3 regions of the Pseudomonas sp. 910_23 genome follow, and region 2 is predicted to be linked to each of the others. Evidence: riboswitches for the same ligand, from Rfam matches in the RefSeq annotation. Region 2 holds a riboswitch; each other region holds the start of a gene.

The links. Region 2 has a riboswitch for cobalamin ahead of cobW (cobalamin biosynthesis protein CobW). Riboswitches for the same ligand answer to the same signal wherever they lie in the genome.
Positions count from the first base shown of each region.
Region 1: linked by a shared signal. The riboswitch ahead of cobO (cob(I)yrinic acid a,c-diamide adenosyltransferase) and the one ahead of cobW (cobalamin biosynthesis protein CobW) in region 2 are both predicted to bind cobalamin.
Region 3: linked by a shared signal. The riboswitch ahead of FW800_RS10495 (ABC transporter substrate-binding protein) and the one ahead of cobW (cobalamin biosynthesis protein CobW) in region 2 are both predicted to bind cobalamin.

Region 1 is NZ_VXCZ01000004.1:148,430-158,732, reverse strand. It holds gene hda (DnaA regulatory inactivator Hda) at 1-139, shown strand, start outside; gene FW800_RS06410 (C40 family peptidase) at 349-978, shown strand; gene FW800_RS06405 (C40 family peptidase) at 1,123-1,662, shown strand; gene FW800_RS06400 (PQQ-dependent sugar dehydrogenase) at 1,794-3,107, opposite strand; cobalamin riboswitch at 3,207-3,452, shown strand; gene cobO (cob(I)yrinic acid a,c-diamide adenosyltransferase) at 3,532-4,143, shown strand; gene FW800_RS06390 (cobyrinate a,c-diamide synthase) at 4,140-5,531, shown strand; gene bluB (5,6-dimethylbenzimidazole synthase) at 5,528-6,178, shown strand; gene cbiB (adenosylcobinamide-phosphate synthase CbiB) at 6,175-7,083, shown strand; gene cobD (threonine-phosphate decarboxylase CobD) at 7,076-8,065, shown strand; gene FW800_RS06370 (cobyric acid synthase) at 8,062-9,513, shown strand; gene cobU (bifunctional adenosylcobinamide kinase/adenosylcobinamide-phosphate guanylyltransferase) at 9,675-10,196, shown strand; gene cobT (nicotinate-nucleotide--dimethylbenzimidazole phosphoribosyltransferase) at 10,193-10,303, shown strand, end outside.
Region 2 is NZ_VXCZ01000005.1:128,689-138,991, forward strand. It holds gene FW800_RS07755 (SET domain-containing protein-lysine N-methyltransferase) at 1-726, opposite strand, end outside; gene nfuA (Fe-S biogenesis protein NfuA) at 1,142-1,726, shown strand; gene cobM (precorrin-4 C(11)-methyltransferase) at 1,849-2,595, opposite strand; gene FW800_RS07770 (cobalamin biosynthesis protein) at 2,667-3,059, opposite strand; gene FW800_RS07775 (CbtA family protein) at 3,056-3,760, opposite strand; gene FW800_RS07780 (CbtB domain-containing protein) at 3,772-3,960, opposite strand; cobalamin riboswitch at 4,058-4,261, opposite strand; gene FW800_RS07785 (hypothetical protein) at 4,378-4,947, opposite strand; cobalamin riboswitch at 5,211-5,410, shown strand; gene cobW (cobalamin biosynthesis protein CobW) at 5,503-6,564, shown strand; gene cobN (cobaltochelatase subunit CobN) at 6,567-10,303, shown strand, end outside.
Region 3 is NZ_VXCZ01000007.1:67,737-78,039, forward strand. It holds gene FW800_RS10485 (ABC transporter ATP-binding protein) at 145-909, opposite strand; gene FW800_RS10490 (FecCD family ABC transporter permease) at 906-1,910, opposite strand; gene FW800_RS10495 (ABC transporter substrate-binding protein) at 1,907-2,917, opposite strand; cobalamin riboswitch at 3,033-3,226, opposite strand; gene FW800_RS10500 (DNA/RNA non-specific endonuclease) at 3,249-4,178, opposite strand; gene FW800_RS10505 (M4 family metallopeptidase) at 4,315-5,376, shown strand; gene FW800_RS10510 (protealysin inhibitor emfourin) at 5,406-5,711, shown strand; gene FW800_RS10515 (aldehyde dehydrogenase family protein) at 5,722-7,116, opposite strand; gene ptrR (putrescine utilization regulator PtrR) at 7,220-8,092, shown strand; gene FW800_RS10525 (hypothetical protein) at 8,199-8,408, opposite strand; gene FW800_RS10530 (amino acid aminotransferase) at 8,510-9,706, opposite strand; gene uvrB (excinuclease ABC subunit UvrB) at 10,050-10,303, shown strand, end outside.

The sequences.
Region 1 (10,303 bases), on a different contig from region 2:
AGTCGGGCACTTTATCCTGACTCGTGGCACCCGCAGCATGAGCGCGCTGTTCGATTTGCTTGAGCAGCTTGACCAGGCCTCCTTGCAGGCGCAAAGAAAATTGACGATTCCTTTCCTCAAAGAAACACTGGGTTGGTAAGGCGTTGATTTGCCAGCAATCGGCAATTTACGGGCGCCAGAAAACCTGCGTTTGAGCCCAGAGGGCCACGCAAGTGCAGTGATAAATGGAATTACGGCTTAGATGGCATAGTCCAAACAATAAGTCACATAGATCACGATTGAATTTGCAAATCGATGTGATAGAGGGCATAGTCTCGGCTTCTTTACACATCAGCCACGGTCGTGCCCATGCTAAATCGCTTCGCACCCCTCGTGCCTCTCGCACTCGTTACCCTATTGTTTGGTTGCGCCTCCCACCCTCAACAGGTGGCAGAACAGCCCAAACCACAGGTTCAAAATCAGGCCAAGTTCGTTGCTGCACAGTCTGCTTCTGTTTATGAAGAAGAGATGGCAACCGAAAAAGAACTCGCCGAGTTTTCAGACAGCAAGCCTTACCAGCTGCCCCTTCTGGCCGACAGCATTCTTGAACGCGGCAAGTCCCTGATCGGTACTCGTTACCGTTTTGGCGGCACCTCTGAAGCCGGTTTCGATTGCAGCGGTTTCATCGGTTATCTGTTTCGTGAAGAAGCTGGCATGAACCTGCCTCGCTCCACCCGCGAAATGATCAACGTGGATGCACCGTTGGTCGCACGCAACAACCTCAAGCCGGGCGATCTGCTTTTCTTTAGTACCAGTGGCCGTGGTCGTGTCAGCCACGCCGGTATCTACCTGGGCGATAATCAGTTTATCCACTCCAGCAGCCGCCGCAGCGGTGGTGTTCGGGTCGATAACCTGGGCGACAGCTACTGGAGCAAAACCTTCATCGAAGCCAAGCGCGCACTCGCCATGGCCCCGACTACGGTTACCGCTAGTAAGTAAAGTTAAAGTGATACTTGAAGTTTGACGTGTAAGCGCTAGAATCCCTGGACATTGTTGTTATCCGTTCGCGCGAGCTTTGCTTGCGCGTTCTGGTTTTCAACGTTCGGCAGCGAAAGCCGCATCCAGACCAGGATTGTTCTGCACATGTCGACCTCGGCCCGCCTGATGCTCATTGTTTGCGCCGCGCTGCTCAGCGCCTGCGCCAGCCGTCCACCGCCGCCCGCGCCTGTAGCGGTCAAGCCCAAGCCGGTATTCAACTACGCCACCCAGAATTTTTCGCCTGCTGCCGAAGACGTGCTCTTCCGTGCGCTGGGCCTGGTCGGCACGCCTTATCGCTGGGGCGGCAATACACCGGATTCGGGGTTTGATTGCAGTGGCCTGATCGGCTTTGTGTTCCGCGACGCCGCCGGCATTTCCCTGCCGCGCACCACCCGCGAACTGATCGTGATGCGTGGCCAGGACGTCAGCGAGCAGAACCTGCAAACCGGTGACTTGCTGTTCTTCGCCACAGGCGGTGGTTCACGGGTCAGCCATGCGGGAATCTATGTCGGGGAAGGGCGCTTTGTGCATGCGCCGCAAACCGGCGGTACGGTTAAGCTCGACACGCTATCCAAAGCGTATTGGCAGAATGCCTACCTGAGTGCCAAGCGGGTTTTACCGGGGAATCTGGCACGCAACCCTTGAGTCGTACATAGATCCATGGTGGGAGGGGGCTTGCCCCCGATAGTGGTGTAACAGTCGGCACATACTCAGCTGACAGACCGCAATCGGGGGCAAGCCCCCTCCCACATTATTTGCAATGCTCTTGAGATGGGTTACTTGGCTGCAGAAACCCGCCACACCTTATTGCCCACATCATCAGCCACCAGCAAATCACCCTGCTGATCAATCACCACGCCCACCGGCCGGCCCATGGCTTTCTCGTCGCTGTTGAGAAACCCCGTCAGCACATCCACCGGCTGTCCTTTCGGCTGGCCCTCTTCAAACGGCACAAAAATCACCTTGTAGCCACTATGCGGCTTGCGATTCCACGAACCATGCTGGCCGATAAACGCGCCGTTGCTGAATTGCGTAGGCAACTTGCTGCCCTCGGCGAAGGTCAGCCCCAGTGAAGCGGTGTGCGGGCCTACCGCGTAGTCTGGCGCGATGGCTTTGGCAACCAAGTCCAGGTTTTGCGGCGTGACGCGCACATCCACATGCTGGCCGTAATAGCTGAAGGGCCAGCCATAGAAGCCGCCATCCTTGACTGAGGTGATGTAGTCCGGCACCAGGTCACTGCCGATTTCATCGCGCTCGTTCACCGCCGTCCACAGTTTGCCGCTCTGTGGCTCCCAGGCCATGCCGTTGGGGTTGCGCAGGCCGGAGGCGAAAATGCGGTGTTGGCCCGTGGCGCGATCAACTTCCCAGATCGCCGCGCGGCCTTGTTCGGCGTCCAGGCCATTTTCACCGACGTTGCTGTTGGAGCCGACGCTCACATACAACTTGCTGCCATCCTTGCTGGCCACCACGTTTTTCGTCCAGTGGTGGTTCAAGGGGCCACCTGGCAACTCCACGACTGTTGTGCCTGGGGATGTGATTGCGGTTTCACCTGGCTGATAAGGAAAACGCAGCAACTTGTCCGAGTCCGCCACGTACAGGTCGTTGCCCACCAGTGTCATGCCAAACGGCGAATTCAGATTTTGTAGAAATACCGTACGCGTTTCGGCCACGCCGTCATGATCGGCATCGCGCAACAACGTAATGCGGTTCGGGCTCGGCACACCGGCACCGGCGCGGCCCATGACTTTTTCCATCACCCAACCCCGCACGCCTTTGGTGTCGTCTGGCTTGGGTGGCGCATTGGTCTCGGCCACCAACACGTCGCCGTTGGGCAGTACGTAGAGCCAGCGTGGATGCTCCAGGCCCTCGGCGAATGCGGCCACTTGGGTGCCGGCGGCAGCCGTTGGCTTGGCGCCTTCAGGCCAACCGATCGCCGGGGCGATGTTGACGGTGGGAATCAGCGTCTTGTTCGGCTCCGGCAGTTTGGGCGAGGGCCCGGTGCCATCGGAGACTTGCAAGGTAGAGCTTTCGCCGCAGGCGGCGAGGCTGCCGGTGAGCATGATCAGTAAGGCCAGTCGGGTTTTAGGCATGGTTTTCTCCTTGATACCTGTAAGGGTAGAGAAGCACGCTGTACGGATGGTTCAAGTACAAGGCCAGCTTTAATTGACGCTCCACCCCCAACCCACTAACCTTCGCGGCTTGTTCCAGGTGCTCTGTGGCGTGCGCGTCGACAGGGTGAAACAGGGAAGCCGGTGAGCGAGCGCACTTGTACACAGTGCTGCCGCGATTCCGGCGCTGCCCCCGCAACGGTAAATGAGTCAAGACGGTGCTGTTTGCCACTGTATCGCCCGCGATATGGGAAGGCGCGCCCTCGGCTGCTTCGACAAGACGCGCCACTCATGAGTCCGGAGACCGGCCTTGAACATTCAACAGCATCACGGTGGGCGATGCTTGGCTGTCTGTTTTTTCTTTTTCCTGCCCGCCGTTTTTGTCCAGCCCCAACGGAGAGCTGCCATGACCGATTCCCCCGACCGAGACGAACGCCACCTGGCGCGCATGTTGCGCAAAAAAGCCGTGATCGACGAGCGCATCGCCAATTCGCCGAATGAGTGCGGCTTGTTGCTGGTATTGACCGGCAACGGCAAAGGCAAGAGCAGTTCGGCCTTCGGCATGTTGGCCCGCGCCATGGGTCACGGCATGCAGTGCGGTGTGGTGCAGTTCATCAAGGGCCGCAACAGCACAGGCGAAGAGCTGTTCTTCCGGCGCTTCCCCGAGCAAGTTCGCTTCCACGTCATGGGCGAAGGCTTCACCTGGGAAACCCAGGATCGTCAACGCGATATCGCCGCCGCCGAAGCAGCTTGGGCGGTGTCGCGGGCAATGCTCAATGACCCTTCCATTGGCCTGGTGGTGCTGGATGAACTGAACATCGCTCTCAAGCACGGCTACCTCGACCTGGACCAGGTACTAAGCGACCTGCAAGCCCGCCCGCCGATGCAGCATGTGGTGGTCACTGGCCGTGGTGCCAAGCCTGAATTGATCGAAATGGGCGACACCGTCACCGAAATGGGCATGCTCAAGCACGCGTTCCAGGCCGGTATCAAGGCACAGAAGGGCGTTGAACTTTGAATCAGCCCCGCCAATGCCCAGCCGTCTTGATCGCCGCTCCGGCGTCCGGCCAAGGCAAAACCACGGTCACCGCTGCGCTGGCCCGTTTGCATCGCAACCTGGGGCGCAAGGTGCGCGTGTTCAAATGCGGGCCGGACTTTCTCGACCCGATGATCCACGAGCGCGCCAGCGGTGCGCCGGTGTATCAATTGGACATGTGGATGGTGGGCGAGCAGGAAAGTCGTCGTTTGCTGTGGGAGGCGGCGGGGGAGGCCGACCTGATCCTGATCGAAGGCGTGATGGGGCTGTTCGACGGCACCCCCTCCAGCGCCGACCTGGCGCGGCACTACGGCGTGCCAGTGCTGGGGGTGATCGACGGGACTGCCATGGCCCAGACCTTTGGTGCCCTGGCCCTGGGCCTGGCGCGCTATCAGCCCGACCTGCCGTTCGCCGGCGTGCTGGCCAACCGTGTCGGCACCCTGCGCCATGCCCAGTTGCTCGAAGGCAGCCTCACGGAGGGCTTGCGTTGGTACGGCGCGTTATCCCGCGAGACCGGTATCGAACTGCCGAGCCGCCACCTGGGCCTGGTGCAAGCCAGCGAACTCAATGACCTCGATGTACGCCTGGATGCCGCCGCCCAGGCATTGGGCAGTAGCTGCGAAGTGGCCCTGCCGCCCCCCGTGACCTTTGCCGCGCCCGAAGTGATCAAGGCCGAACCGTTACTTGCCGGTGTGCGTATCGCCGTCGCCCGTGACGAAGCCTTTGCCTTTACCTATGGCGCCAGCCTGGATTTGCTGCGGGCCATGGGCGCAGAGCTGACATTCTTCTCACCTATTCATGATCGCCAACTGCCGCAGGCAGACAGCCTTTACCTGCCAGGCGGGTACCCGGAGCTGCACCACCAGGCGCTGTCGGCAAACACCTCGATGCTGGAGGCCATCCGTGCTCATCACGCCGCCGGCAAGCCACTGCTCGCCGAATGTGGCGGCATGCTCTATCTGCTCGATTCGCTGACGGATGTAGAGGGCGCCCGAGCCGAACTGGTTGGCGTGCTGCCAGGCGATGCGGTGATGCAAAAGAAACTCGCGGCACTGGCCCTGCAAAGTGTCGAATTGCCGGAAGGTACGTTGCGCGGGCACACCTATCACCACTCCTTGACCAGCACCGCATTGGCGCCGATCGCCCGTGGCCTGAGCCCTAACGGCGGGCGCGGGGCTGAAGCGGTTTACCGACAAGGGCGGCTGACCGCTTCCTACGTACACTTTTATTTTCCGTCGAATCCTGGCGCGGTGGCCGCGTTGTTCGTGCCAGACCTTGAGACCGCTATCGCAGGCAAGCCAGCTCCCACAGTTGACCGAGTTGAAACCCCATCCAATGTGGGAGGGGGCGTGCCCCCGATGAGGCCATGACTGACAACGCCTTCCCCGAGGCCGACCGCCAGGCCGTTTACCGCGCCATCGCCGAACGCCGCGACATGCGCCACTTCACCGGCGGCAGCGTCGCCCCGGAACTGTTGCACCGCCTGCTCCAGGCCGCGCACCAGGCACCCAGTGTAGGCCTGATGCAACCGTGGCGTTTTATCCGCATCAGCGACCGCTCATTGCGCAGGCAGATTCAACAGTTGGTGGAAGAAGAGCGCGCACGCACCGCGCAGGCCCTGGGCGAGCGCTCCGATGACTTCATGAAGCTCAAGGTCGAAGGCATCAGCGACTGCGCCGAGGTGCTGGTGGCTGCACTGATGGATGATCGCGAGCGCCACATCTTCGGGCGCCGCACCTTGCCGGAAATGGACATGGCGTCTCTATCTTGCGCAATCCAGAACCTGTGGCTGGCGGCGCGCGTGGAAGGCCTGGGCATGGGCTGGGTGTCGCTGTTCGAACCCCTGGCGTTGGCCGAACTGCTGGGCTTGCCAGCCGGCGCGAAACCCCTGGCCGTGCTGTGCCTGGGGCCGGTGGCTGAGTTCTACCCGGCACCGATGTTGCAGCTCGAAGGCTGGACCGAGCCGCGGCCGCTGAGTGACATGCTGTATGAAAACAAGTGGGGAGTGAGTCAATGAGTGTGGCCTTGCTGTGTGTCGCTGCGGTGGCGCTGGATGCGCTGCTGGGTGAACCCAGGCGCTGGCATCCGCTGGTGGCGTTCGGCAACTTCGCCGGGCGCATCGAGCAGCGTTTCAATAGCGGTGGGCGTGGCTGGCGCAGCCATGGCGTGACCGCGTGGTTTATCGCAGTCGTGCCTCTGACCTTGCTGGCCACCGCGTTATCGTGGGCGCCTTATATCGGCTGGCTCCTGGAAATCCTGGCGTTGTACTGCGCCTTGGGCATGCGCAGCCTGGGCGAGCATGTGACGCCGGTGGCCCAGGCCCTGCGCAGCGATGATCTGGATGAGGCACGCAAACGCGTGAGTTACCTGGTCAGTCGCCAGACCAGCGAACTGGACCGCACCGAAGTTGCGCGCGCCGCAACCGAGTCGGTGCTGGAGAACGGCAGCGATGCGGTATTCGCCGCATTGTTCTGGTTTGTGGTGGCGGGCGTGCCAGGCGTGGTGCTTTATCGCCTGAGCAACACCCTCGACGCCATGTGGGGCTATCGCAACGAGCGCTTTGAGCGTTTTGGCTGGGCGGCTGCAAAGATCGACGATGTGCTCAACTACATTCCTGCGCGGCTGGTGGCCTTGACCTACGCGCTATTGGGCAAAACCCGCCTGGCCCTCAAATGCTGGCGCACCCAGGGCCCGACGTGGGACAGCCCTAACGCCGGTCCGGTGATGGCTGCCGGTGCCGGTGCGTTGGGCGTTGAACTCGGTGGCGCAGCGATTTATCACGGCGAGGTGCATCAGCGCCCGCAGTTGGGCGAAGGCCCGCCGGCCGATGCCGACTCCATTGATCGTGGCTGGCACTTGGTGCAGCGCGGCGTATGGTTGTGGCTGCTGGTCTTGTGCGTAGGGGCGCAAATCTATGCTTGAACACGGTGGTCGGCTGCGAAAGGCCGCGATTGAATACGGGATTGCCGAAGCGGATTGGCTTGATCTGTCCAGTGGCCTGGCGCCCTGGCCGTGGCCGATTCCCGAGATCCCGCTGCGTGCCTGGGCCCGCTTGCCCGAAACCGATGACGGCCTGGAGAAGGCCGCCTGCGAGTATTACGGCGCCGCCCAGTTGTTACCGGTGCCGGGCTCCCAGGCCGCGATCCAGTTGCTGCCACGCCTGCGCCGCTCCGGCAAGGTCGGCGTGCTTTCGCCTTGCTATGCCGAGCACGCCGAAGCCTGGCGCCGCGCCGGTTATGTGGTGCGTGAAGTGCAGGAGCAGGAGGTCGACTTCTTTCTCGACAGCCTCGATGTGCTGGTGGTGGTCAACCCCAACAACCCCACGGGCCTGAGCCTGCCCCCGCAACGCTTGCTGGACTGGCACGCGCGGCTGGTCCAGCGCGGGGGCTGGCTGGTGGTGGACGAAGCGTTCATGGACGTGACCCCCGATTCAAGCCTGGCGAGCCATGCCGATCAGGTCGGTCTGATCGTACTGCGCTCGTTCGGCAAGTTTTTCGGCCTGGCGGGTGTACGCCTGGGCTTTGTGCTGGCCGAACGCAAGTTGCTCAAGTTGCTGGCCGAACAGGTCGGGCCCTGGGCAGTCAGCGGGCCGACGCGGGTATTGGGCCAAGTGTGCCTGCGCGATACGGATGGGCACACCCGCCAGCGCAATCGATGCATCGAAGCGGGCCAGCGCTTGTTCGAACTGCTTGAGCGCAGAGGCTTTCAACCTCACGGCGGCTGCGCATTGTTCCAGTGGTTGATCACGCCTCATGCCGAGCGCCTGCACGAATTCATGGCCCAGCGCGGCATCCTGCTGCGCCTGTTTGTGCACGACAGCAGCGTGCGTTTCGGCTTGCCCGACACCGAAGCTGACTGGTTGCGGCTGGACGAGGCTTTGGCCGCATACAAGGACGCCACATGAGTACACTGATGGTGCAGGGCACTACCTCCGACGCCGGCAAGAGCACCCTGGTGACCGCGCTGTGCCGTTGGCTGGTGCGCCAGGGTGTCGCGGTGGCGCCGTTCAAGCCGCAGAACATGGCGCTCAACAGCGCGGTGACGGCCGAAGGCGGCGAGATCGGCCGCGCCCAGGCAGTGCAGGCCCAGGCCGCCAACCTGGCACCCCACACCGATATGAACCCGGTGCTGCTCAAGCCCAACAGCGACACCGGCTCGCAAGTGATCATCCACGGTCGCGCCGTGACCAGCATGAACGCCGTGGCCTATCACGACTACAAAGCCATCGCGATGCAGGCGGTGCTGGCTTCCCACGCACGTTTGAGCCAAGCCTACCCGGTGGTGATGGTCGAAGGCGCGGGCTCCCCGGCCGAGATCAACCTGCGCGCCAATGACATCGCCAACATGGGCTTCGCCGAAGCGGTGGATTGCCCGGTGCTGTTGATCGCCGATATCAATCGCGGCGGCGTGTTTGCCCATCTGGTCGGCACCCTGGAGTTGCTGTCGCCCAGCGAGCAGGCACGGGTCAAGGGCTTCATCATCAACCGTTTTCGCGGTGATATCGCGCTGTTGCAGCCTGGCCTGGATTGGCTGGAGGCGCGCACCGGCAAGCCGGTTGTCGGCGTGTTGCCCTACGTGATGGACCTGCACCTGGAGGCGGAAGACGGCATCGACCAGCGCCAGATCGACAAGGCCGCCCACGTGCTCAAGGTGGTGGTGCCGGTGTTGCCGCGTATCAGCAATCACACTGACTTTGACCCGCTGCGCCTGCATCCTCAGGTGGATTTGCAGTTTGTCGGGCCGGGCCAGGCGATGCCTGCGGCTGACCTGATCATCCTGCCTGGCTCCAAAAGCGTACGCAGCGATCTGGCCTTCTTGCGCGCCAATGGCTGGGATGCGGCCGTGGCGCGGCATCTGCGTTATGGCGGCAAGGTGCTGGGGATTTGCGGCGGTTTGCAGATGCTGGGTGAGCAGGTGCATGACCCGCTTGGGCTGGAGGGTGTGGCCGGGTCCAGTGCCGGCCTCGGGCTGCTGGCGTTTACCACAACGCTGGAGGAGCACAAGCAACTGCGCAATGTGCGCGGACGCTTGGTGCTCGAAGATGCTGAAGTGAGTGGGTATGAGATTCACGCGGGTGTGACATCAGGCGATGCCCTGCTCAGCGCTGCGGTGCTGCTGGACGATGGTCGCAGCGATGGCGCGCTGAGTGCTGATGGGCAGATTCTCGGCACCTACCTGCACGGGCTGTTCGAAACACCGGCGGCGTGCAGTGCCTTGCTGCGGTGGGCCGGATTGCAGGAGGTGCAAGAGGTGGATTATCACGGGTTGCGCGAGCGTGATATCGAGCGGTTGGCGGACTTGGTGGAGAACCACCTGGATACGGATTTATTGCGTCGATTGTGCGGGATTTGACGGCATGTATAGGACGCAAATGTGGGAGGGGGCTTGCTCCCGATAAGTGCTTCACAGTCACTGAGGCATCGACTGATACACCTTAATCGGGAGCAAGCCCCCTCCCACAATGGATGGTATCAATCGCAATTTTTTCGGCTGGCTGGAAAAGGTATTTGCTCATGTATCAATTAATCCTCGGCGGTGCCCGTTCGGGCAAGAGTCGCCTGGCTGAAAAGCTCGCCTGCGACAGCGCTTTGCCGGTCACTTATATCGCCACCAGCCAACCGCTGGATGGTGAAATGAATCAGCGGGTGGCGCTGCATCGCGAACGTCGCCCGGATCATTGGGGGCTGATTGAAGAACCCATCGAGCTGGCGCATGTGCTGCGTGAAAACGCCGCTACCGACCGCTGCCTGTTGGTGGACTGCCTGACGTTATGGCTGACCAATCTGCTGATGCTCGACGATAGCGATCGTTTGGTGTTCGAGCGCGATCAACTGCTGCAAACCCTGGCCTCGCTGCCGGGTGAAATCATTTTTGTCAGCAACGAGACCGGTCTGGGTGTCGTGCCGCTGGGCGAATTGACTCGCCGCTATGTGGATGAAGCCGGTTGGCTGCATCAAGCCTTGGCCGAGCGGTGTCAGCGTGTGGTGTTGACGGTTGCCGGCCTGCCCCTGACTTTGAAAGGTACTGCGTTATGACGGACTCCTGGTGGCTCAACCCCTGCAAGGCCATTGATACTGCGGCCCATGAACAGGCGCTGGCGCGTCAGCAACAATTGACCAAGCCCGCCGGTTCCCTCGGCCAG
Region 2 (10,303 bases):
GGGGATGATCGTCAGCCATAGCGCGCGCCAGAGTAATTTCACTAGAACCGGCTGTGGGCAACTTTCGTGCTTTTGGCTGCCATACCAGCCCAACGCCGTGGCTATCCGTTCGGCCAGTGCCAGGTTCTGCGGGCTGTTGAGAATCTGCTCAAGCAAGACCGTTGGTGTCGTTGCGAGCAGTTCCTGCTGCGATGGGGAATAGTGCTCAGGCAATACTGTACGGAACAGAGATCGGCCGGTTTCCTTTTCGATTTGGCGGGTCACCTCCTTGATAGTTTCGTCGGCCGGTGCATCCAACAAATGCTCCAAGTCGCTTACGTGGCCGTCGTGTCCTAGTCGCTGCAGAACGCGGTGCTCCTGCAGGCCATAGAGCACCGATTTCCACTGTGCGGTGGTCTTGGGCTGTGGGGGGGCGATGGAGTAATACTTGAAGACCAGATCAAGCCTTACCGAGCCATCGGCTTTGAGTCCATTGCCCACGCGGCGGTTGATGTCGAGCAATACATCGACGTCGATGGACCAATAAGTGGGGACATGTCGAAGGACCACGGCGTGGTCGTCGATGCTGAAAACTTCGGGAAGAGCGGGCATCGGCGGGCGGGTGCTGCTGAGCATTGTCGAGAGCAGGTCGTAGAGAAAGTCCCGCCCCAGTACGGAATTGTCAGGCTCTGGTTTCTTGCAGAGGAACTGTTGAAAGTCTTCATCCTCCTGCAGTTTTTTCAGCACCCGAAAGGCTTCCTTGCACTCGCGACCCAATGCGGAATCTTGCGGGGGGTAATAATAACAATCAGAAGCGGGTGACGACTTCAGTGGGATGCGTGCGGTCACGTAATCAATCAAATGGTCCAGATGCGCTGGCTGTGCAGGCAAACCCTTGAAATGGAAACTCTGCATAGCAATATTCATTGAATCCTCACAACCAATAGCCGAAGAGGATTCACTATATTCAGCATGATTTTGCGGGAGGCCTATATAACTAGGTGCAAGGCAGGCGTTGGCGATCGATCTGTTTTCACGGGCAATGGGGCGGTTGTTCGCCATCGGTCAGGGGGATAGGGGGGCTTTTCCGACAAAAATGCTCGGACTTTGTACCTGCGTAATAATTTGGCGTAAACTGCCGGCAAGCCTGTGAGGAGTTTCCATGACTGCCATAACCATTACCGACGCCGCCCACGATTACCTGGCTGACCTGCTGTCCAAGCAGAACACCCCGGGTATCGGCATCCGCGTCTTTATCACCCAGCCCGGCACCCAGTACGCCGAGACCTGCATTGCCTACTGCAAGCCGGGTGAAGAGAAGCCTGAAGACACCGCCCTGGGGCTGAAAAGCTTCACCGCGTACATCGATGCCTTCAGCGAAGCTTTCCTTGACGACGCCGTAGTCGACTACGCCACCGATCGCATGGGCGGCCAGTTGACTATCAAGGCGCCCAACGCCAAGGTGCCCAACGTTAACGCCGACAGCCCGGTCAATGAGCGGATCAACTACTACCTGCAAACCGAGATCAACCCGGGGCTGGCCAGCCACGGCGGTCAGGTGAGCCTGATCGACGTAGTGGATGACGGTATCGCGGTATTGAAGTTCGGCGGCGGCTGCCAGGGTTGCGGCCAGGCGGACGTGACTCTGCGCGAGGGCATCGAGCGCACCTTGCTTGAGCGTATTCCTGAGCTCAAGGGTGTGCGCGACGTGACTGATCACACGCAGAAAGAAAACGCCTACTACTGAGTAAGGTGTTCACTGCGAGCTAAAAAAACGGCGCCCCGTGAGCGCCGTTTTTTATGCTCTAAATTCAGCCAGCTATGATGATTGTCTGATAGTTTGGATTGGCTGTGGTTCAGTTCATATCTTCAAGGACGATAGAGGTGGGCGTGACCTGCGCGGTACAGCGAGGATTCGCCAAAGCTATCATTTGCCAACACCCGCCCGACCACAATCAGCGCCGTACGCCGAAAGCCTTTAGTCGCGACCTTCTGGGCAATATCACTCAACGAACCCACCACCCAATCCTGGTCCGGCCATGTCGCGCGGTGCACCACGGCGATCGGGCAATCTGCACCATAGTGCGGCAGCAGCTCAGCGACGATCCTGTCCAGATGATTGACCCCCAAGTGAATGGCCATTGTCGTGCCGTGCCGGGCCAGGCTGTCGAAGCCCTCACCCGCCGGCATGCTGGTTTTATCCGCATAACGGGTCAGGATCACGCTCTGGGCAATGTCCGGCAGGGTCAGTTCGGTTTCCAGCAACGCCGCGCAGGCAGCCACCGCCGTGACCCCGGGAATGATCTGAAAGGGAATGCCCAGCTCGCGCAAGTGACGGATTTGCTCACCAATCGCCCCATAAAGGCTCGGGTCGCCGGAGTGCACGCGCGCCACATCCTGGCCTTGCGCATGGGCGGCTTTGATCACGTCGATGATCTGTTCCAGGTGCAGCTCGGCACTGTTGACCACCTGGTGTGCCTGATGACCTTCCAGTACTGCCGCAGGCACCAGCGAGCCAGCGTAGATGATCACCGGGCAGCTGCGGATCAGCCGCTGGCCCTTGACGGTAATCAGTTCCGGGTCGCCGGGGCCTGCGCCGATGAAGTAGACGGTCATGGGGAATTCCTGTTGAAAAAACGGGCGAGCATGAAGATTGCTCATGATCGAGAACGGCAATTATCGGGATTTTAACCGGCGCAGGCCAATGCAAGGGTGGCCTGGATGGTTTTCTTGCGGGTGATGAGCAGGTGGGCAGGGCCGTGGGCGAGTTGCTCGGCCAAGGCCAATGCGGCACTTTCGGCGATGCCGTAACAGCCGGTATGGCTAAATGCTACGTCTGATTTGTGGCTCAGCCGATGTTCAAAGCCGGCCAGTTGTTCGGCGCTGAAACACTGCAAGGGCAGGCTCAACAATTGGGCCAGGGCCACCAACCCCGGCTCAGCCTGTTTGCGATCAATGCTCGCCAGCGCGGTAATGCGTTGGCGTTCAATGCCGCCTTCGGCGAGGGCGCTATCAAGGAGTTCCAGCAGGGTTCGGACATCACAACCCCGCTGGCAACCCAGGCCGACGACGAGGGTCATGCCGAGTAGTGTTCGTCGCGGTTACGGCGAAACAGCCAGGCACTGATCAGACCAAGGGCCAGCCAGAACGCCACATTGGTCAACTGCGATGCGATCTTGAACTGGGCTTCGAGGGCCTCCGGGGCCAGCATGGAGTGGACTTCCGGCTGCGGAGCGCCAATCACGTGGGGTACGGCGACGATCGCCACGCCCAGCACTTTGAGCAACCAGCCGCGACCGAACACCAGCAAAGCAATGCCAGCAGCGGTAGACGCGGCAGTGCCGATCCACCAGATCTGCCGTTGCGCCAGATCAGCGGCGGCGGTGCCCGGCAGTTCAGGCGGCAGGCCCAAGGTCGGCGCAAGTACGAATGTCGCGTAACCGGCCAGGCCCCACAGTAGCCCTTGAGCTGTACGGGTTGGTGCGCGCAGGGTGTACAGGCCGGCCAGCATCAGCGCAAACCCGACCGCAACGACCAGGTTGCCACCGGTGGTCGACAGCACGCGCTGCCAGCCATCTTCCGGCTCCCAGGCTTCGGCGTCGTGGGTGTGGGCAGCGGCGCCAGCAGCATGTTCATGGGGGACTTCGGCAACAGCTGGAGCCTTTTCAAAGGTCTCCGCCTGCAAAATCAACGGCGCGACCCACAAGCTTTGCAGCAGGGTCAGCAGCAGGGCGGCCAATAAGCCGGTGAACCCTGCGGTTTGGGCAATACGCTTGATCATGTCGGCAGGTCTCAGTGGCACGGGAACGCGGCGCTGTGGCGGGTATCGTGGGCCGCGTTGTGCACGGCTTCGATATGGGAGAAACCGGCGAAATACACCAGGCACGCGCCAAGGATTGATGCACCGATGGCGGCGGTCAGGCGTTGGCTCAAGGTGGCAGTGCTGCTGGCGGAGGGAGAAGTGCTGCTGATGATCGACATGGCGCGTCCCTTTCAGGTATCAGGGTGAAACGAGCGCATGAAAACCCCGCGAGCCAGGCACGCAGGGTTCTGAACAGCGCCCGCCCACCGCGGGTTTGTTATCTGATATTTTCGGGCCGGTCTCCGGGCTTGCGAGGGGACTTTTGAACGTCCTGACAGCATCGCCTTCCCATGCATTTGCACAGTGGCTGTGACACTTCACTCGCTTACCGTTGCGGGGGCAGCACCGGACTCGTCGACGCATCGACTCACCGGTTTCCCGTTTCACCCTGTGAAGGGCACCCGAAACAAGATGTGTAGGAGAGCATGACGCAGTGATGTACGTCAAATAGATGCGTCTTGAGGAGCACCGCTTGCCTGTCGAAGCCTTGCGATCAAGTGTCAAACATCGCCGGCTGTGTAACTTGACCAGATTAGTTAGTTGGGTCGATAACGCAGCAAAACGGCATAGTGCTGCCCATCGAAAGTGGGCTTTGTGAGCATGTGCTCGATGTTTTCAATATCGAATCTTCCATCTTCTGCGCCGGGCCTGCCATTGTCACCAATGCCGATATCTAGCTCACGAAGTGCCCGAGGGTTTTGCAGGAGTATCTTGGCATACAAGGTTGCCTCGGCGGAAAAAGTTCTGGTGGTTGGCACCTGACCTGCCGCTTCTTTCAATTCGTTAACGTTTACAAAACGGTCGTTTTCGCCTGTGGCGTACTCACGAAAGTGCTGTTTTATCTTATTCATCACAGCGTCCTGTTGGTAATGGACTACCTTAGGGCGGTCGCTGGTGGGCTGTTCTACAAGGCTGCTCAAGAGTGGCTCTGATCGTTTGAATCGCGGCAGATTGCTATGATTGTGCTGTGCGGCCGGAGGGCTGGCCAGGGAACCCTGCGGCGCACCCTCAACAGCGTCAGTACTGACTCGCGGTTTGTTATTGATTGCACCTGTATCGTTAAAAAGAGCGAAGGGAGTGGGCGCGTTAGAAGTCGATATCAGCATGATTCATTCCTGAAGCCAATGGATTAAAATTCGCCACATTTCAAAAACACTCTGCTAATTGCGAAAGGGCAGGAGTGTCTGTATGAAATGAGCACTGCTGCGTGGTGTCGGACTGCGCGACCGTTCCGTATTGAATATGACATCATATTGCAGGCGCTTTTGCGGGATCGGCTCAAGCCTTACAAAGACTGAGTTGGTTAAGGCACAGGCTGGGTAAGTTTATGCTTTAGGCGGCGCGACATTGACCCGCTCCGTTGCACTGCGTAGCCTTGCACCCTCGAGGTTCTTCGGCCCAGGTCGAAGCTAAGAAGGGAACGCGGTTCAAGCCGCGGCTGCCCCCGCAACTGTGAAGGGTTCAGTTGACTGCCACGCCACTGCCGAGACGGCGGGAAGGCGCAGTCAGCGTTGGTCACAAGACCTGCACGCCCCAAGCCAGGAGACCTGCCTCGTCACCGATTTTCCAATTCAACCGGGCGGGGTGATCCGGTGACGAAATCCGCTGCTGCGCGCGCCGCAGGGCCTGTCGTCCCGTATGCCCGCCCCAAAGGGCATCCGATGAAAACACTGGCCAAACTCCCCGTCACCATCGTTACCGGCTTCCTCGGCTCGGGCAAGACCACGTTGCTGCGCCACATGCTCGATAACGCCCAGGGCCGTCGCATAGCCGTGATCGTCAACGAGTTCGGCGAACTGGGCATTGACGGCGAAATCCTCAAGCAATGCTCCATCGGGTGTACCGAAGAAGAAGCCAACGGCCGCGTGTACGAACTGGCCAACGGCTGCCTGTGCTGCACCGTGCAGGAAGAGTTCTTCCCGGTGATGCGCGAACTGGTCGCTCGTCGTGGTGACCTTGACCATATCCTGATCGAAACCTCGGGCCTGGCTTTGCCCAAACCCCTGGTGCAAGCGTTCCAGTGGCCGGAAATCCGCAGCGCCTGCACGGTTGACGCGGTGATCACGGTGGTCGACAGCCCGGCCGTGGCCGCCGGCACTTTCGCTGCGTTCCCGGATCAAGTCGACGCCCAGCGCAAACTGGACCCGAACCTGGACCACGAGTCGCCTTTGCACGAGCTGTTCGCCGACCAACTGGCCAGCGCCGACCTGGTGATCCTCAACAAAGCCGACCTGATCAGCACCGAAGACCTGGCCCGCGTGCGCCTGGAAGTGGCCGAGGAGCTGCCGCCGGCGGTTAAGATCATCGAAGCCAGCAGCGGTCGCCTGCCATTGGACGTGCTGATCGGCCTGGGTGCCGGCTCCGAAGAGCATATCGACGCTCGCCACAGCCATCACGATCATCACCATGAAGGCGAAGACGACCACGATCACGATGCTTTCGACTCCATCTCCATCGACCTGCCTCAAGCCGACGAAGCACTGTTGCTGGACGCCCTGACCCAATTGGTGGTGCAACACGGCATTTTGCGCGTCAAAGGCTTTGCTGCTATCCCGAACAAGCCGATGCGCCTGCTGATCCAGGGCGTGGGCACACGCTTTGACAAGCACTTCGACCGTGCCTGGGGTGCCGATGAAGCGCGTATCACGCGCCTGGTGCTGATCGGTCAGGAGCTGGACGCCGCTGGCCTTGAAGCGCAATTGCGCGCTGCCCTCAGCGTTTAACCATGCACCTGCTCAGGACCCAACCCGGTGGTTTCGTCGCGGACGACAATATTGCCGACCTTGGCCAAACCCCCGCCGAGCTGGTGATCCTGTGCAGCGGTGACTCCAGCCTGGCGCTGCTGGCCGAAGCCGCCCAGCAGTTGCCCGAGGATTACCCCAGCCTGCGCCTGGCCAACCCGATGCAGGTGCAGAACCACGCCTCGGTCGACCTGTACGTCGATGAGGTGTTGCGTCACGCCAAGGTCATCCTGATTTCCTTGCATGGCGGCATTGGTTATTGGCGCTACGGCATCGAGCGCCTGGTAGAGCTGGCCGAGCGTGGCGTCACGTTGATCCTGGTGCCGGGGGATGATCGTCCAGACCCGGAACTCAGCGGCCTGAGCACCGTTGCTGCTGAACAGCGCGAGCGTCTGTGGCACTTTTTGCGCCAGGGTGGCCTGGGCAATGCATTGGACTTTTATCACTGCCTGGCCAGCGCCCATCTGGGCCGCGACTATGCCTGGGCCGAGCCACAAACCTTGCCGCGTACGGCGATCTATCACCCGCACAAAGCCAATGCCCGCCTCAATGACTGGCAGGCGGATTGGCGCGCCGACTTTCCCGTGGCCGCGGTGCTGTTCTACCGCTCCCACTTGCAGGCGGCCAATACCGGGTTTATCGATGTGTTCTGCCAGCGCTTGCAGGCAGCGGGCCTGAACCCATTGCCCATCGCAGTGGCCAGTTTGAAAGAGCCCGGTTGCCTCACAGTGGTCGAGGACCTGTTGGACGACGTGCAAGTCGCGGTGATCCTCAACACCACAGGCTTTGCCCAATCCAGCCCCGAAGCGCCGCATCTGCGACCGTTTCGGCGCAACGTCCCGGTGATCCAGGCGATCTGCGCCCAGGATAATCAACCCGGCTGGGAGGCAAGCGAACAGGGGCTCGGCCCCCGCGACCTGGCCATGCATATTGCCTTGCCCGAGCTGGATGGGCGCATCATCAGCCGGCCGATCAGCTTCAAGGACCTGGCCTGGCGCAGCGAGCGCAGCCAGTCTGACGTGGTGTGCTACCGCGCAGCGCCCGAGCGCATGGATTTTGTCGCTGAACTGGCGCGGCGTTGGGTTGACTTGGCCCGGGTGCCGAATGCCGACAAACGCATCGCCCTGATCCTCGCCAACTACCCGACCCGTGACGGTCGCATCGGTAACGGTGTGGGCCTGGACACGCCAGCAGCGGCGCTGAATATCCTGCGGGCCTTGCAGGTTGAAGGCTATCCGGTGGCGCCGGCGCTTGCGGACAGCGGCACCGCACTGATCCACGAGCTGCTCGGCGGTGTCACCAACGACCTCGACAGCCTCGACCAGCGCCCGTGCCATCAAAGCCTGGGCCTGGCCGAGTACCAGGCGTTGTTCGATCGACTGCCCGAGTCCAATCGCCAGGCCGTGCTGCAACGTTGGGGTGCTCCACAAAACGATCCAATGTTCCGCGACGGCCGCATGATGATCGCCGGCCTGCGCCTGGGCCTGACCTTCGTCGGCATCCAGCCGGCCCGGGGTTACCAGGTGGACGCGAGTGCCGTGTACCACGACCCGGACCTGGTGCCGCCCCATGGGTACCTGGCGTTCTATTTCTGGCTGCGTCACACCTACGGCGCACACGGCGTGATTCATGTGGGCAAGCACGGCAACCTGGAGTGGTTGCCGGGCAAGGGCGTGGGCCTGTCGGAAAACTGCTGGCCGGATGCATTGCTGGGGCCGCTGCCCAATATCTACCCGTTTATCGTCAACGACCCGGGCGAGGGCGCCCAGGCCAAGCGGCGTACCCAGGCCGTGATCATCGACCATCTGATGCCACCGTTGACCCGTGCCGAAACCTACGGCCCATTGCGTAACCTTGAGTTGTTGGCCGACGAGTATTACGAGGCGCAATTGCTCGACCCGCGCCGCGCCCTTGAGTTGCAAAAAGACATTCTCAAGCTGGTGCGCGAAACCCGCATCGACCAAGAGCTGGAGCTGGACAGCGAGACTGACGCCGACATCTGGTTGCCGCGCCTGGACACCTACCTGTGCGATTTGAAGGAGTCGCAGATCCGCGACGGCCTGCATGTCTTTGGCGAGTCGCCCGAGGGCCGCTTGCGCATCGACACCTTGCTGGCGTTGCTGCGCATTCCGCGTGGCGATGGCCGTGGCCCGCAATCGAGCCTGTTGCGGGTGCTGGCCAAGGCCTTCGAACTGGGCTTCGATCCGCTCGATTGCGCCTTGGCCGAACCATGGACGGGGCGGCGCCCCCAGGTACTGCAAAAGATCGACGGGCAGTTGTGGCGCACCGCCGGCGATACCCGCGAACGCCTGGAGCTTTACGCAACGCGCTTGATCGAGCAGGCGCTGGAAGGCCCTGTCGAGCAGTTGGAAGAGCCTGGCTGGGAGGACGTCAAGTCGGTCGTCGAAAGCCTGCGCATCGTGGTGGCGCCACGCCTGGACGCCTGCGGCCCGGCGGAAATGCGCGGCCTGCTCGATGCCTTGAGCGGGCGCTTCGTCCCGGCAGGGCCCAGCGGTGCGCCCAGTCGCGGACGCCTGGATGTGCTGCCGACCGGGCGTAACTTCTTTACCGTGGACGTACGCAACCTGCCAACCACCACAGCCTGGCGCATCGGTTTCCAATCGGCCAACCTGATTCTTGAGCGCCACCTGCAAGACCACGGCGACCATTTGCGCCAACTCGGCCTGTCGGTATGGGGCACGGCCACCATGCGCACCGGCGGTGATGATATCGCCCAGGCCATGGCGCTGATGGGCGTGCGCCCGGTATGGGCCACCGGCAGCCAGCGGGTCGACGATTTTGAAATCCTGCCGATCAGCCTGCTGGATCGCCCGCGTGTCGACGTGACCCTGCGCGTGTCCGGCTTCTTCCGCGATGCCTTCGCCAACCTGATCCGCCTGTTCGACGCAGCGGTGCAGGCGGTGGCGGCCTTGGATGAACCGGACGACATGAACCCGTTGGCCGCCAAGGTGCGCAGCGAGCGCCAGGCGCTGGTTGAGTCGGGCCTGAATGCAGAGGCTGCGGCCAAGCAGGCCGGCTGGCGCATCTTCGGCGCCAAACCGGGCGCCTATGGCGCGGGCGTGCAGGGCGCGGTTGACGGGCGTCTGTGGCAGAGCCGCGAGGACTTGGCCGAGGTCTACCTCAACTGGGGCGGCTATGCCTACGGGGGCTCCGATGAAGGCACCGCCGCCCGCGAGCAGTTTGCCCAGCGCCTGAGCCAAGTGCAGGCGGTGTTGCAGAACCAGGACAACCGCGAGCACGACTTGCTCGATTCCAATGATTACTACCAATTCCAGGGCGGTATGCTCGCCGCCGTGGAAACCCTCAGCGGTGACAAGGCCGCCAGTTATCATGGCGACCACAGTCAGCCGGACTTGCCCAGAATCCGCACCTTGAAGGAAGAGCTGAACCGGGTGATCCGCGCCCGCGCCGCCAACCCCAAGTGGATCGAAGGCGTGAAACGCCATGGCTATAAAGGCGCGTTTGAAATGGCCGCGACCGTGGACAACCTGTTCGCTTTCGACGCCACCACCGCGTTGATCGACGACCATCAATATGCACTGCTCGCCGATGCCTACCTGCTGGACCCTGACACCCGGGCGTTTGTGCAGCAGCACAACCCCGCTGCCCTGCGCGACATGACCGAGCGTATGCTCGAAGCCCAGCAGCGGGGCATGTGGCAGGCGCCGGGGGCTTATCGCGAAGCACTGGAAAACCTCTT
Region 3 (10,303 bases), on a different contig from region 2:
TGGGAGGGGGCTTGCTCCCGATGAGGGAGTGTCAGCAAACACATCTATGACTGACCCACCGACATCGGGAGCAAGCCCCCTCCCACATTTTGATCACAGTTGGCTGTCAGGCTGTCACCAGAACAAGCTGCTCCAACCTACGGTTCAGTTGGAGCGCAGACGCAGGATTTGCGCACCGTCGAACGGGTCTGTCAGGTAATGCCCCTGTACCCCGAATGTCTCTTGCAAACGCTGCGGCGTCAGCACTTGCAGCGGCGCGCCCAGCGCCACCAGTTGCCCGCGATCCAGTACGGCCAGGCGATCACAGGTCAACGCCTGATTCAGATCATGCAGCGCAATCAAGGTCGTCACCGGCAAGCCTTGCACGCCTTTGAGGATCGCCAGTTGATGCTGGATATCCAGGTGATTGGTCGGCTCGTCCAGCAATAAAATCTGCGGCCGTTGCGCCAGGGCGCGGGCGATATGCACGCGCTGACGCTCGCCACCGGAGAGGCTGCGCCAGGCGCGTTGGCTCAGGTGGGTGGCGTCTACGTCGTGCAGGGCCTGATGCACGATGGCATCGTCTTCGCGCGACCACGGGCTCAGCGCCGACAGCCACGGCGTGCGGCCCAGGGCCACGGCATCGAACACGCGAATGGCGTCGTCGGTGTCGGCCTGTTGCTCCACGACCGCCAATTGTTGCGCGATGGTGCGGCGCGGCAACTCACCCAGCGGCTTGCCACCCAGGCGAACATCGCCGCTGGCCGGCACACGTAATCCAGCCAGCAATTTGAGCAGGGTGGATTTGCCTGAACCATTGGGCCCGACGATGCCGAGGGTTTCACCCAACTGCACGTCCAGGTCAACGTCACGCAGCAACTGCGCCTCACGCACTTTGAAGCCCAGGCCGCTGCAACTGAGCACGCTCATCGCGCATTCCTCCGGCCAATCAGGATCAGCGCAAACACCGGCGCGCCCACCAATGCGGTCACCACACCCACCGGAATCACCTGGCCCTTGATCAAGGTGCGCGACAGCACGTCCGCAGCGATCAAAAACAGCGCGCCACCCAAGGCGCTGGCCGGCAACAAGCGCGAATGCCCGGTGCCGAGCAACAGGCGCACCGCGTGGGGAATCACCAAACCGACAAACCCGATGGAGCCGACGATGGACACCATCACCGCCGTCACCAGCGCAGCGCAGGCCACCAGCACAAATTGCACTCGGCGTACGGGGATGCCGAGGGAGGCCGCCGAGTCGCTGCCGAAGGTAAACGCATCCAGTGCGCGACGGTGCCACAGGCACACCGCGAGCCCCACGACCGCCACCGGCACCGCCAACCACACCGACGGCCAGCGCACGCCGCTGAGGTTGCCCAGCAGCCAGAACATAATGCCGCGGGCTTGTTCGGAGCTGGCGGACTTGGTGATCAGGAACGCGGTCAGGGCATTGAACAACTGCGAGCCGGCGATGCCTGCGAGGATGATTTGCCCGGTGCCGCTGGACGAACCGCTGGCCCGCGCCAGCAGCGTCACCAGCGCAAACGCCGCCATCGCCCCCACAAACGCGCCGGCCGATAACGACACCAGGCCACCGCCCACGCCAATCAAGGCAACGAGTACCGCGCCGGTTGACGCGCCGGCGCTGATGCCCAGCAGGTACGGATCGGCCAGCGGGTTACGCAGCAGTGATTGCAGGATCACGCCGCATGTTGCCAACCCTGCGCCGCAGGCTGCGGCCACCAGGGCACGGGTGAGCCGATAGTTCCACACCACACCTTCGTCGATGGGGTCCAGCACGAAGCCTGCGCCCCAGAGTTTATTGGCGAGCACCTGCAGCACCACCTGCGGTTCGATGGCAGTTTCACCGATGGCGACGCCAGCGAGTAGGGCGAGCAGCAGCAACGCCAGGGCGAGTAGGGTGCGCATCATTGGCCCAGGTTATAGCCGTCGATGGCGGCGGCCAGTTGTTCAAGGCCTTCGAAGGTGCGCAGGCTCGCCTGCAACGCCAGGGCGTCGAGGATGATGATGCGGTTGTTCTTGACCGCGTCCATGTTACGGGTCACGGGGTCGCTGCGCAGGAAGGCGAGTTTCTTTTCATGGTCGTCGGCCGGGTAGCGGCGGCGGTCCATGCGTGCGATCACCAGGAAGGTGGGGTTGGCCTTGGCGATGGTTTCCCAGCCGACGGCGGGCCACTCTTCATCGGACTGCACGACGTTACGCAGGCCTAGGGTTTGCAGCATGAATTGCGGCACGCCCTTATGGCCGGCTACGTAAGGGTCGCTGGCCATTTCGGCGCTGGAGAACCACACCAGTGCGCTGGCCTGCTTCAAGCCTTTGCCCTGCGCCGTAGCGACGGATTTGGCCAGGCGCGCCTTGAGTTCGTCGGTCAGTTGCTGGCCGCGATCCTGTACGTCGAAAATCTGCGCCAGTTGCTGGAGGCTCTGGTAGATCGTCTCGATGCGAAAGGGCTCCAACCGGGTGCCATCGGCGCCCACCAGGTTGTCCTTGCCTTCGCAGTCGGACGGCAACAGGTAGGTGGGGATCTTCAGTTCATGAAACTGCTCACGGGTGCCGACCACGCCTTGGGGCCCTACCACCCATTCCAGCTCGGCGGCCACCAGTTGCGGGCGCTTGGCGAGTACGGCTTCGAAGCTTGGCTCGTTGTTGGCCAGGCGCTCGACGCGGTCGTCCTGGGCCTTGTACTGCGCCGCCACGTTGTTGAACCACAGCGAAGTGCCGACCACCTTGTCGCCCACGCCCAGGGCGTAGAGCATCTCGGTGGCGGCTTGGCCGATGGTCACGCTGCGGGCGGGGGCGTGCTGGAAGGTCAGGGTGCTGCCGCAGTTTTGCACGGTCAACGGGTACTGAGTGGGCGCGGCTTGCGCCAGGGCACACATACCCAAGCCTGCGATCAGGGCGGTAACGCGTGGCAGCATGAGGCGATCTCCTTGTGAACCGTAGATGCAGCAGGGGAGGTACGGCTCGGAAATACGCCCATGGACGCTGCTGATGGGCAGGGCCAGGATGTCCTTCCCGGACACCCCGCCGGTTAGTGAATTAGCTGGGCCGGCAGGTCTCCTGACTGATGCGTCGTCGCCTTGCTCCCGCCTTCCCGGACGCGGTCCAGTGGCAGTGGGGAGCAGGCTCGGCATCTACAGTTGCGGGGGCAGTTTCGGTTCACGTCGCGTGCGGCGTTTCGAATTCCCTGTTAGTCCCATACGGGAACCGGCGGCGGTATGGTAAGCGATCGCGCCCTGTAGGAGCGAATCAGAGTCGAATATCTTGCGGCCCGCGGATCAGCGCTTCGATCCGCGTACCTGTGGCGCGTTCTTCGTTGCTGAACCCGTCGTAGTCGGCCAGGTTGGCGAAGCGGATGCCGGTCAGTTGTTCGATCTGGATCACACTGCGCTGGTAGGTTCGAAGCGGGCCGAATACCAGGTCGAGTTGGCCCAGTTCGCGGCTTTGGTCAATGGTGTAGGCACTGGCCGAGGGCTTGCCATCGTCGCTGAGGTAAGCCACCACTTTCCAGAACGCCTTGGGGATTTTCACGCCACGGTAAAGCCGGTCGTCATCGGCGAACACTGGCCCGGTAAACACCGTGGCCCGGGCTTTCCAGCGCTGGGTGTTGTCGAGGATGTAGTCTTCGAGCTCCAGCCAGGTTTTCTGGTTGAAGCCGCTCATTTGAGGGGAGCAGTTGGTGAAGTGAAAGGTGTCGAAGTTGGCGGTGTTCGCCTCGTCGCCCCAGTTGGGGTCCTGGCGCCGTACCAGGTGGCCGCGGTCCAGGCCATTGCCGGCATAGAGGTCTTCACCTACTTGGGCGTCCAGGGGCAGGCGGCCATCGTAGGCCCAGGTGTCGTTGCTGCGCGTGATGTCCACATGCTTGGCGCCGTCGATATTGACCCCCACGTAGAGCGCCAATCTTCGGGAGCGCGACATGGTGATGGAGAAATGCGTGTAGTCCAGGCGCTTGGGTTGCACGTCGCCCGCCAGTGGCTCGCCAACCGTGGGCCATGGCACCACGAAATCGCTGAGGAAATCGTCGGCATAGCCCGCGCGGTTTTTGAAGTCCTTGGCCGCTGTGACACGCGGCGTCGCGGCTCTGGTTTCCAGCAGGGTGGGGCTGGCCGCGACCAATGGACGCAGGTCGGCGAGCCTTGGGCGGTGGGAAAGGTCGATTTTGGCTGTGCGGGCGGGCATGGGCATGTTCCTTATGGGCCTCGGATAAACACCACTGAAACACAAACTCATGACAATTTGGCCCAGGGGGCGAACACAGGGCTATCCTGAAAACCGTTACCCGGACGTTCATCACACGCCAAAAAGGAGCCAGCTCATGTGTGTTCGCCAACTGCGCAACCCGATTTTCTGCCTGATCCCGCCGTACATGCTCGACCAGATCGCCCGCCACGGGGATAAAGCCCAGCGGGAGGTCGCATTACGCACGCGCGCCAAGGACAGCACGTTCCGGTCGTTGCGTATGGTCGCGGTACCCGCCAAGGGCCCGGCCCGCATGGCGCTGGCCGTGGGCGCCGAGAAACAGCGCTCGATCTACAGCGCCGGAAACACCGATAGCCTGCCCGGCAAGCTGGTTCGCGGTGAAGGGCAGCCCGCCAGTGGCGATGCCGCGGTGGACGAAGCCTATGATGGCCTGGGCGCGACCTTCGATTTTTTTGACCAGGTATTCGACCGCAACTCCATCGACGATGCGGGCATGGCGCTGGACGCCACGGTGCACTTCGGCCAGGACTACAACAACGCGTTCTGGAATTCGACCCAGATGGTGTTCGGCGATGGCGACCAGCAGTTGTTCAATCGCTTCACCGTGGCACTCGACGTCATTGGCCATGAGTTGGCTCATGGCGTGACCGAGGATGAGGCCAAGCTGATGTACTTCAACCAGTCCGGCGCGCTGAACGAGTCGCTGTCGGATGTATTCGGTTCGTTGATCAAGCAGTACGCGCTGAAGCAAACGGCCGAGGACGCCGACTGGTTGATCGGCAAGGGGCTGTTTACCAAAAAGATCAAAGGCACCGCTCTGCGTTCGATGAAAGCCCCGGGCACCGCCTTTGATGACAAGCTGCTGGGCAAAGACCCGCAGCCGGGGCATATGGATGATTTTGTGCAAACCTACGAGGACAATGGTGGCGTGCATATCAATTCCGGCATTCCCAACCACGCGTTCTATCAGGTGGCCACCAAGATTGGCGGGTTCGCCTGGGAGCGTGCAGGGCGGATCTGGTATGACGCACTGCGCGATTCGCGGCTGCGGCCCAATTCCGGCTTTTTGCGTTTTGCGCGTATCACCCATGATATTGCCGGTCAGCTTTATGGCGTAAACAAGGATGAGCAGAAGGCGGTCAAGGCAGGCTGGAAAGCGGTGGGCATTAACGTTTGACGAAGCCGCCTGTGCGGCGAGGAACAGCCATGCGAATTTCAATCAAGGAAAGCGGCGGGGCGGCGTTTTTTCCAGGGTTGGCCAAACCGCGCAGCGTCGAACTGGACGCGCTGCCCGAGCAGGACCAGCAAGAGTTACGGCAACTGATCGAAGACTCGGGTTTCTTTCGGTTGCCGCAAAGCACTCGCCCTGAACCAGGCAACCCCGGCCAGGTGCATTACACCCTGACAGTGACGGAGGGAGCGCGCGAGCACACGGTCTGTGTGCTCGCGCCGGTAAAACCCCAGGCCCTGGATGGTTTGGTGCAGTGCGTGCGGCGACATATCAATTGTTGAAGCGCCAAGGCTACTTACGATCCAGCCACACCGTCTGCGCATTGCAGAACTCGCGTACACCGAAGTGCGACAGCTCGCGGCCGAACCCGCTTTTCTTCACGCCGCCAAACGCCACCCGAGGGTCCGACACGCTGAACGCGTTGACGAAGACCCCGCCGGTTTCCAGCTGGTCGGCAATCGCTCGCGCCTTTGCCGCGTCGGCCGTGAAGATGCTGGCCGTCAGGCCGAACTCGCTGTCGTTGGCCAGGGCCACGGCGTGCTCGGCGTCGCGGGCGGTGATGATCGACGCCACGGGGCCGAACAGTTCCTGTTTGAACGACGTCATTTGGTCGGTGACGTCGGCCAGGACGGTCGGTTCGTAGTAATTGCCCGCGCCCGCGACTTTATGGCCACCCAACAGCAGCGTGGCGCCTTCTTCCAGGGTCGCCTGGACCTGGCCGTGCAGTTCGTCACGCAGATCAAAACGCGCCATGGGGCCAATATAGGTGGCGGTCGAGGTGGGTTCGCCCATCACCAGGGCGCGGCTGGCTTCCAGGAATTTGGCAGTGAAGGCTTCAACCACGCCGGCTTCGATGATCAAGCGCTTGGCGGCGGCGCAGACCTGGCCGCTGTTCTGAAAGCGGCCGATGACGGCGGCTTGTACGGCGGCGTCGAGGTCGGCGTCGTTGAGCACGATAAACGGGTCGGAGCCACCCAGTTCCAGCACGCATTTTTTCAACGCGGCCCCGGCCTGTGAGCCGATGGCGATACCGGCGCGCACGCTGCCAGTGAGCTTCACGGCGGCGATGCGCGGGTCGGCGATGGCGGTGGACACGCCGTCCTGGGTCACGTTGATCACTTCAAACACGCCTTCGGCAAAACCGGCTTTGCGCAGCGCTTGCTGGATCAGGTAGGCGCTGCCCATTACGTTGGGCGCATGTTTGAGTACATAGGTGTTGCCGGCGAGCAGGGTCGGCACGGCGCCGCGCAGCACTTGCCACACCGGGAAGTTCCACGGCATCACCGCGAGAATCGGGCCCAGTGGGCGGTATTCGATCCGGGCGCTGCCGTTGTCCACCAAGGTAGGTTCCGGGGCGAGCATGGCCGGTCCGTGGGCGGCGTACCACTCGCTGAGCTGGGCGCATTTTTCAATCTCGGCGCGGGCCTGGGCGATAGGCTTGCCCATTTCCAGGGTGATCATCTGCGCCATGTCTTCAGCTTGCTCACGCAGGGCGGCAGCCAGGGCCAGCAGATAGTCGGCACGCTGGTTCACCGGGGTGTGGCGCCAGGTACGGAAGGCATCGGTCGCGCGGGTGAGGGCGGCATCCAGTTGTGCTGCGCTTTCATAGGGGTAGCTGGCAACGGTTTCACCGTTGGCGGGGTTGATCGACAAGGCGTGGGTCTGATGGGAAATAGCGTTGTTCATGGCACCGTCCGGCTGAAAGAGTGAATGATGGCCAGCGTACGGGGCTGTATCTTTTCTGGAAACTGAATAATATTAAGCAATACGTTCATGAATGGAGAATGACTTGGATCTGGTGCAGCTGGAAATCTTCAAGGCCGTTGCCGAACAAGGCAGCATCAGCGCCGCCGCGCAGTTGATTCATCGGGTGCCGTCGAACCTCACCACGCGCATCAAGCAACTGGAGCAGGATTTGGGCGTGGAGTTATTCATCCGTGAGAAGAGTCGCTTACGTTTGTCCCCCGCCGGGTGGAATTTCCTCGGCTATACGCGGCGCATTCTCGACCTGGTGCAAGAAGCCCGCGCCACGGTGGCGGGGGAGGAGCCCCAGGGCGCCTTTGCCCTGGGCTCGCTGGAGAGCACGGCGGCCGTGCGTATCCCTGCGTTACTAGCGGCGTATAACCAGCAATACACCAAGGTGGAGTTGGACCTGAGTACGGGCCCCTCGGGCACCATGATCGAAGGCGTACTGTCGGGCCGGCTGACGGCGGCCTTTGTCGATGGCCCGGTGCTGCACTCCACGCTGGAGGGTGTGGCGGTGTTTGAGGAGGAGATGGTGGTGATCGCGCCGCTGCATCACGCGCCGATCAGCCGGGGGCAGGATGTGAATGGCGAGAACATTTATACGTTTCGCTCGAACTGCTCGTACCGGCATCACTTTGAACGCTGGTTTTCACAGGATGGCGCGGTGCCGGGCAAGATCTTCGAGATCGAGTCGTACCATGGCATGTTGGCTTGTGTCAGCGCCGGGGCCGGGCTGGCGCTGATGCCGCGCAGTATGCTGGAGAGTATGCCGGGGTGTGCGGCGGTGAGCGTGTGGCCGCTGCCCGACACATTCCGTATCTTGAATACCTGGCTGATCTGGCGGCGGGGCACGGTATCGCAGAGTTTGAACAGCTTTGTAAAACTGCTGGAAGAACGCAATCTACCAGCACCGTAGATCAAATGTGGGAGCTGGCTTGCCTGCGATAGCGGCGGTTCAGTTAAAGATTCATTGAATGACACACCGCTATCGCAGGCAAACCAGCTCCCACAGGTGTCTTACATCAGCCGCCAAATTGCAGGGTGCCCATCGCCAGTTTGGCCATGATCGCCGTTGCACCCAGTTGCACCAGCCATAAAGCCAACCCTCCAAGAAATACACCTAACGCCACTTGCAGAACCAAACTCTTCTGGCGCTTGGCTTGCGGTGCGCGTGGGGCATAGTCGTGCAATTCGTCGCGGTCGGCGCGCAGGTCCAGGTCATCGTTTCTCATAGGGTTCTCGCAGCAAGGAGGCAGTCGGCGTTCAGTCTAGTGTGTTCGCCAATAAAAAGGGGGAAGCCAATGGCTTCCCCCTTCGTCTAACGCTTGCCGGCTTACAGCACCTCGACAATCGCCTTGGTCACCGCACCAATGTTCGACTGGTTCAGCGCCGCCACACAGATACGCCCGGTGTCCAATGCATAGATGCCAAACTCGGTACGCAGGCGTGTGACTTGCTCAACGGTCAGGCCGGAGTAGGAGAACATCCCGCGCTGGCGACCGACGAAGCTGAAGTCGTGACCTGGCGCAGCCTTGGCCAGCTCGGCCACCATCTGTTCGCGCATGCCGCGGATGCGCAAGCGCATTTCAGCCAGCTCGGCTTCCCACTGGGCACGCAGTTCAGGGTTGTTCAGCACAGCTGCAACGATGGCCGCGCCGTGGGTCGGCGGGTTGGAGTAGTTGGTGCGGATCACGCGCTTGACCTGGGACAGGATGCGCGCGCTTTCTTCCTTGGACTCGCTGACGATCGACAGCGCGCCTACGCGCTCGCCATACAGCGAGAACGACTTGGAGAACGAGCTGGACACAAAGAAGGTCAGGCCCGACTCAGCGAACAGGCGCACTGCGGCGGCGTCTTCGTCGATGCCATCGCCAAAGCCCTGGTAGGCCATGTCGAGGAACGGCACCAGGTTCTTGGCCTTGACCACCTCCAGCACGTTTTGCCAGTCGGCCGGGCTCAGGTCGACGCCGGTCGGGTTGTGGCAGCAGGCGTGCAGCACCACGATGGACTGTGGTGGCAGGGCGTTGAGGTCTTCGAGCAGGCCGGCACGGTTCACGTCGTGGGTGGCCGCGTCGTAGTAGCGGTAGGTCTGCACCGGGAAACCGGCTTTTTCGAACAGCGCCTGGTGGTTTTCCCAGCTTGGGTCGCTGATGGCAACAACGGCGTCGGGCAGCAGTTGCTTGAGGAAGTCGGCGCCGATTTTCAGCGCGCCAGTACCGCCGACGGCCTGGGCGGTAATCACACGGCCGGCACTCAGCAGGGGCGACTGCGCACCAAACAGCAGCTTCTGCACGGCCTGGTCGTAGGCCACGATACCGTCGATCGGCAAGTAGCCACGGGCGGCGTGTTGCGCCACGCGAATGGCTTCCGCTTCGGCAACGGCACGCAAGAGTGGAATTTTCCCCTCCTCGTTGCAGTAAACGCCCACGCCAAGGTTGACCTTGGTGGTTCGTGTATCGGCGTTGAATGCTTCGTTGAGGCCCAGGATAGGATCGCGTGGTGCCATTTCGACAGCGGAGAACAGGCTCATTTTTGCGGCAGCTCTATGGGGGAAGGGAGGGACGTGTCGCGCTCCAGCCGAATGCACTAGAGCGGTGCACAAACGGGGAGCTAGTATAGAGGCCATCACCGCGCAGGGCGACAGCCGAAATGGCTTTTCGGCCAAGTTTTTCGGTTTATTTGCTGACCGTTAGTCTTATTGCAACCTTGAAGGGAAAGGACATGTAGGACGTCAGCCTTGAAACCCGTCACATTCGCCACCACTTCTACAGCTATCATGGTTTTTTCCTGCAACCTGCGATGATTATTCGCGGGTTGCTGAGCTATTTCGTCCCTGGCGGTGTCGAGTCTGGGGTGACTTCACGAGGTACGTTATGTCGGATTTCCAGCTCGTTACCCGTTTTGAACCCGCCGGCGATCAACCGGAAGCCATTCGCCAGATGGTCGAAGGCATCGAGGCCGGCCTGGCGCACCAGACGCTGCTTGGGGTGACCGGTTCCGGCAAGACCTTCAGCATCGCCAACGTGATCGCCCAGACCAACCGCCCGACCCTGGTGCTGGCGCCGAACAAGACCCTGGCCGCGCAGCTTTACGGCGAGTTCAAGGCGTTCTTCCCCAACAACGCGGT